Regions from separate parts of the Bacillus sp. WC2503 genome, predicted to be linked through region 3. Evidence: riboswitches for the same ligand, from Rfam matches in the RefSeq annotation. Region 3 holds a riboswitch; each other region holds the start of a gene.

Region 1 (2,278 bases), 1.8 Mb from region 3:
CATTTTGAACTGTGATTCCTTTTACTAAGGGCTGCGAACCATTAGATACGAATGCTTTTTGTACATAACCTGTTTGACCGTTATGTGAAATTTTATACCATTCGCCTTGTTCTCCTTGAATAGTCACGAACTTACCATTTGGTAATACATCTAAAATGGAAGATTCTAAATTAGGTTCAGAGCGAACGTTCAATGCATTAGCATTGACGATGTATTGATTAGTAGATTGAAGTTTGTTTTTTTGCAGAATAGCATCTTTTTGTACATAGCCTACTTTATTATTAACAGATACTTTATACCAATCCTTCGTTGTTTTAAGTATGTTAACTTTCGTATTAAAGCGAATTGTATCAAGGGATGTGCTATTTGTATTATCTTCTTTATGTAAGGCTACTTGATCGACTTTGACATATCCAGTTTTGACATTAGATAATTGTTCAGCGTTTGCTTTTTGTACATTTGTTTCGCCCATAGAAGGAAGTAATGAGGCGATTGCGACAGTAGTTGCTGTTAGAGCTGTAGCTTTCATATTCATATAATAGAGACCTCCTCTAGTTGTATAGTTAGTTGTAATTTTATTATAGTATAAAGATATAATATAGTGGGTGTATTCACATAAATGTAATATGAAATCAATATAAAAATAAATTTTTTCAGGATAATGATTCCTTTTTGTGGAATTAATTGGTATTTTATTTTACGAAATAGAATAATAATTATTATATAACTCTGTAATTTCGTTGACAATTGAGAAAATTAAAACAGTTGATGATGTCTTATTAGGGTGTTATACTGACAGTGATAATTTTATAGTTTGCTAGGAGAGCTGGTGTTGCCAGCTGAGAGTAAGACCTTAAGTCTTTGATCCTTTTCATTACCTGATCTAGATTATGCTAGCGTAGGGAAGCAATTCGGACACTAATGATGAGTCCCCGTTTCTTTGCGTATAGAAACGGGGCTTTTTTATTTGAAAATTTTATATTGAAACCACTAGGGGTGCTTTTCGTGCTGAGAGAGGAATAATCCTTAACCCTTACAACACCTGATCTAGGTAATACTAGCGAAGGGAAGTGGAACAACGAATAAACTATAATTTTATTTGTTGTAACCACTTCTGATTATAGAAGTGGTTTTTTATTTAGATACATATATTGAAGGGGGAAATAGAAATGAAATTTTGTAATAGATTGTTAGAAACTGTACAACCAGTTTGGGAGATGAGTCATAATCATCCATTTGTAGTAGGGATGGGGGATGGCACGTTAGAAAAAGATAAGTTTCAGTATTACATTATTCAAGATTATTTATATTTGTTAGATTATGCAAAGCTATATGCCATCGGTGTTGTAAAGGCAACGAATCCACAAGTAATGGGAAAATTTGCTGAACAAATTGATGGAATATTAAATGGAGAAATGACGATCCATAAACAGTATGCAAAAAGGCTTGGAATTTCTATAGAGGAGATAGAATCAGCAAAACCATCTGCTAAAAATTTAGCTTATACAAATTACATGATGTCTGTATCTCAAAATGGCACAATTGCGGAATTAATAGCAGCACTTCTTCCATGTATGTGGAGTTATTGGGAAATTGGAAAGCGTTTAAATGATATTCCTGGAGCGAGAGATCATGAGTTCTTTGGTGAGTGGATTCAAGGATATAGTTCTGAAGAATACGGTAACCTTTGTATTTGGTTAATAGATTTATTAGATGAAATGGCAATTGGAAAGTCAGAGCGAGAGCTAGAAAGATTAGAGGAGATTTTCTTATATTCCAGTCGATTTGAATATTTATTCTGGGATATGTCCTATCGTAAGGAGATGTGGGGATTTGAGGAGCAAGAACATACTACAGTTTCATAATGTTTCTTTTCATTATGATGAGAAGCCAATCATCGATGAATTAAATACTTCTATACAAGAGAAAGAGTTTGTAAGCATTATTGGGCCAAGTGGCTGCGGGAAAAGTACTCTATTTCGCCTTATTACAGGCTTAGAAGAAGTTAGTACTGGACGGATAGAGCTGACAGAAACAAAAAGTCATCCTGTAGGGTATATGCCTCAAAAAGATATGCTCCTGCCGTGGAGAACAATTATTGAGAATGCTGCTTTGCCACTAGAATGTCAGGGTGTACAGAAGAAAGAAGCACAAGTAAAGGCAAAGGAACTGTTACATAAATTTGGTTTACAAGGATACGAGGGAAAATACCCGAAAGATTTATCTGGCGGTATGAGGCAGCGCGTATCTTTTATCCGAACATTATTAACAGGCGGAG
Region 2 (2,278 bases), 3.2 Mb from region 3:
AATTTCTTTGCAAAACGCACTCTATCCTCTCCAGTTAAAGTCCCTTCTCCCTTTTCACGAAATTGAAAAAGTGTCACTCCACCGTCTAACGCTTCTTTCAATATAGCTAACGGATCCTTCATGCAATTATTGCTTCCCATAATAAAATACACTTGTAATAGGTTAGACATTTTCTTGGTTTCAATGCGCATCATGTGTTTCATCCCCTTACTCTAACTCCTCAATCTTCCCATACTTCTCAACATCACCGGAAGTTGTATTCGCTAATTGATTTAAAAATTCAATTTGGAAACTACCAGGCCCTTTTTCTACCGTCTTAGCAGCTGCTAGTTCCGCAGCTACACCATAAAATGTTACTGCTGCTACTGCTGCCTTTACATAATCTTTTTCTACCGCAATAAATGCTCCTATTACAGAAGTTAGTAAACAACCCGTTCCAGTAACCTTTGTTAAAATAGAGTGACCGTTTCGAATAAGAATCGTTCGCTCTCCATCTGTAACGACATCTTCTTTTCCAGTAATGACCGCAACTGTATTCAATTCCTCTGCTGTCTGTTTTGCAATATTTACAACATTGCCATTTCCAGTACCAGCATCTACCCCTTTAATTTCCCATCTCTCATTAATAACGTTAGCTACTTCAGCTGCATTCCCACGAATTATCGCTAGATCTATTTCAGCTGGAATATGTCTCGCAACTTCTGTTCGATACGATGTTGCTCCTGCGCCAACAGGATCAAACAATACTGGTACATCATTCGTATTAGCCGACTTACCAGCAAGTAACATCGCTTCTACTTCCTCGGGACGAAGTGTTCCCATATTTAATACTAACGCTCCCGCAATGCTAGCCATTTCTGCTACTTCTTCTTTTGCATACGCCATTACAGGCGATGCCCCTAGTGCTAACAAACCGTTCGCTGTAAAGTTTGTTACAACAACATTTGTAATATTATGAACGAGCGGATTAGATTCCCTCACTAAATCCACTACTTTACTAATTTCTTTCATATTCATCCTTTTCATCTCCTAACTATAATGATGGGAGATACACAAAAAGGCACTTTGCGCGTATGCAAAGTGCCTGAACATGTGCTTTTACACTCTCCCTACGCTGGCATTATCCAACAGGTTCAAATGGTCAATGACGGATTAGTCATACTCTCAGTTTGCATCCACAAACTCCCATGTGTTTCTTATTCATCTACTTCAAAGTCTACTCTTATTCTAGTAAAATAACAAGTTCTTTACTTTTCCGTATAAAGTGAAACTTTAATCAGTGGGAGTTTTGTTCATTCCACTAAAACAGCTCAAACCTCGAGCGAAACTGAATCTCAAGAAAATGTATGCTATATTTAACTTATGGAAATTTGAAAGGATGTTTTTAATATGTCAAAAAGCGTTGTAATCGCTGAAAAACCTTCCGTTGCGCGAGATATTGCTCGTGTACTGAAGTGTGATAAAAAAGGAAACGGTTATCTTGAAGGTAGTAAATATATTGTAACTTGGGCTTTAGGTCATCTCGTTACATTAGCAGATCCAGAAAGCTATGATGTGAAATATAAAAAGTGGAATTTAGAAGACTTACCGATGCTACCGGAGCGTTTGAAATTAACGGTTATTAAACAAACTGGTAAACAGTTTAATGCTGTGAAAAGCCAGCTACTTAGAAAAGATGTAAATGAAATTATTGTCGCTACAGACGCTGGATTATCTCTATAAAACTTTCTTGTACATAAATCTTAAAACATGTTACACCTTTGATTTAACAACAATATCTAGAGTTTATTAAATTGCACATAAATAAAAAGTATACATAGTTCACTTTTTATTTAGAAATTACTATCTGTGATTTACAAAATAATATCCAAATATAAGTTGTGAGTTTAAAATAAATATCAGGTGGTTGTAAGAAAGACGCAAAATTTCGAATGAACTTGCTGCGTTTACAAAAAAAGATGTGATATGTTATCCCCTCAATCAAAGAATTCTAAATAAGTTTTAATCAGCCCTCTTATAAAATAGAAGTTCATTCAAAAAGAAGCAAATTTAATTTTATAATTTATATATTATGTTTCCAACTTTGCGGAATTAGTATAGTAATTTACTTTAATTGATAGATTTTATAATTATCGTGATTTAAAAATATAGTAATATATATTCATATCACATTATAGGAGGGATCTATGAAGATGAATTTTTCAGCTATTGAAATTAAAGGAGCTTGCTTTAAAGAAAATAGTGAATTTGCTTTTTTTGATAAAGTTAATCAAAAATC
Region 3 (2,278 bases):
TGGAAGAGAAAATTCACGCTCGCACACTTTTACAAAAGTGTTATGAGAAAGGTGTAACGTTTTCTCCTGGAGATGTTTTTTATTCTGATGGAGGGGGAGCGAATACATTCCGCTTAGGTTTTTCACGTTTGAAGGAGAAAGAAATAGTTAGTGGGATTCAAATAATTGGTGAAACTTTAAAAAATGAAACTTGGAGTTGAGAAAATGAGAATTGGCGTTATTATGGGAGGAGTATCCTCTGAAAAACAAGTATCAATTATGACTGGAAATGAAATGATTGCACATTTAGATAAAAATAAGTATGAAATCGTTCCAATTACGTTAAATGAAAAAATGGATTTAATTGAAAAAGCGAAAGACATTGATTTTGCATTGCTAGCATTACACGGAAAATACGGAGAAGATGGTACGGTTCAAGGGACGCTTGAGAGTTTAGGTATTCCATATAGTGGCAGCAATATGTTATCTAGCGGTATATGTATGGATAAAAATATTTCGAAAAAGATTTTGCGTTATGAAGGAGTAGAAACACCAGATTGGATTGAACTTACAAAAATGGCGGATCTAAAGCTTGATGATTTAGATAAGTTAGGATTTCCGTTAGTGGTAAAACCAAACTCTGGCGGCTCGAGTGTTGGCGTAAAGATCGTCAATGATAAAAATGAATTGATCTCAATGCTGGAAACTGTATTCGAATGGGATTCTGAAGTAGTAATTGAGAAGTATATAAAAGGTGACGAGATTACTTGTTCAATTTTTGATGGTAAACATTTACCTATCGTTTCAATTCGACATGCAGCTGAGTTTTTTGACTACAATGCAAAATACGATGATGTTAGTACAATTGAAGAAGTTATTGAACTTCCAACTGAAATTAAGGAACGTGTAAATAAAGCGTCATTGGCTTGTTATAAAGCATTAAAATGTAGTGTTTATGCAAGGGTTGATATGATGGTGAAGGACGGAATTCCATATGTAATGGAGGTTAATACATTACCAGGGATGACCCAATCAAGTTTACTGCCAAAAAGTGCAGATGCCGCGGGGATTAATTATAGTAAACTATTAGATATGATAATTGAAACTTCATTAAGAGTGAGGAAAGAAGAAGGTTTTTAAGATAATTATACAATTAAAACTTTTGATAGTTCCACGAAGTATGCTATGATAATTACAATACGACAACTAAATATTTATCCACTAGGGGGGCCTTTTGTAGGCTGAGATCAAACATAATTTTGAGACTCTTAGTACCTGATCTGGTTAATACCAGCGTAGGGAAGTGGGAAGACGATTATATTTAAAGAATACATTAATATTGTCTATTTCACTTTCTTTACGCCTGTAAAGAAAGTTTTTTTTGTTTTACAGATTTAATAACTGTGGATAAATACATATATTTTATACATTATTGGAGGAATTTAAATGACTTTTTCACAAACATTACGTAAAGAAGTAGATTCTATTTGGGAGGCAAGTTTTCATCATCCTTTTGTAAAAAAACTTGGTGAAGGTACGTTAGATTTGGCAAGTTTTCGTTATTACGTACTTCAAGATTCATATTATTTAAGTCATTTTGCTAGAGTACAAACTTTAGGAGCTGCAAAGGCTCTTGAATTAGAAACGACAGCTCGCATGGCACACCATGCTCAAAATACATACGAGGCAGAATTATCATTACATGAGAATTTCGCAAAGAAATTAGGAATTACGGAAGAAGAAAAAGGTCATTTTATCCCTGCCCCAACTGCATATGCGTATACTTCACATATGTACCGTGCGGCGTATGAAGGGCATTTAGGGGATATTATCGCAGCAATTTTACCTTGCTACTGGCTATATTATGAAATTGGTGAACGTTTAAAAGAATGTCAGCCAGAAGAGCCGATTTATAAAGAGTGGATTTCTGCTTATGGATCTGATTGGTTCCGTACTTTAGTTGAAGAGCAAATTACACGATTAGATACTATCGCTGAACAAGTGACAGAGTCTGATCGGAAGCGTATGAAACAGCATTTCATTATTAGTAGTCAATATGAATATTCATTTTGGGAAATGGCTTATACATTAGAAAAATGGCCAGTGGATACAGAAGTAAAAGATGTAATTGGATAAAGAGTAGAGGTATTGTTATACATATGTATGGATAATACCTCTTTATATGATTTCAAAAAAGGGGTATCGCAAAAAAGACGTATCAATCTAAGTGCGTCTTTTTTTCAATTTTCTTCAATTAGCAATTTCATGGAGAGCTTGCTGAAAAAGTAGAATGAAAAGC

Evidence for each region. Region 3 has a riboswitch for thiamine pyrophosphate ahead of tenA (thiaminase II). Riboswitches for the same ligand answer to the same signal wherever they lie in the genome.
Region 1: linked by a shared signal. The riboswitch ahead of tenA (thiaminase II) and the one ahead of tenA (thiaminase II) in region 3 are both predicted to bind thiamine pyrophosphate.
Region 2: linked by a shared signal. The riboswitch ahead of thiM (hydroxyethylthiazole kinase) and the one ahead of tenA (thiaminase II) in region 3 are both predicted to bind thiamine pyrophosphate.

What each region holds. Positions count from the first base shown of each region.
Region 1 covers NZ_JBQYMD010000001.1:95,510-97,787, forward strand. Annotated here, with positions in the region: gene ACUN26_RS00535 (SH3 domain-containing protein) at 1-535, opposite strand, end outside; TPP riboswitch at 810-922, shown strand; TPP riboswitch at 983-1,086, shown strand; gene tenA (thiaminase II) at 1,170-1,865, shown strand; gene ACUN26_RS00545 (ABC transporter ATP-binding protein) at 1,834-2,278, shown strand, end outside.
Region 2 covers NZ_JBQYMD010000001.1:5,076,847-5,079,124, reverse strand. Annotated here, with positions in the region: gene thiE (thiamine phosphate synthase) at 1-194, opposite strand, end outside; gene thiM (hydroxyethylthiazole kinase) at 208-1,017, opposite strand; TPP riboswitch at 1,090-1,199, opposite strand; partial or broken gene ACUN26_RS26170 (toprim domain-containing protein) at 1,390-1,710, shown strand; gene ACUN26_RS26165 (AAA family ATPase) at 2,187-2,278, shown strand, end outside.
Region 3 covers NZ_JBQYMD010000001.1:1,917,137-1,919,414, forward strand. Annotated here, with positions in the region: gene pdxR (MocR-like pyridoxine biosynthesis transcription factor PdxR) at 1-200, shown strand, start outside; gene ddlB (D-alanine--D-alanine ligase) at 205-1,119, shown strand; TPP riboswitch at 1,193-1,298, shown strand; gene tenA (thiaminase II) at 1,426-2,115, shown strand.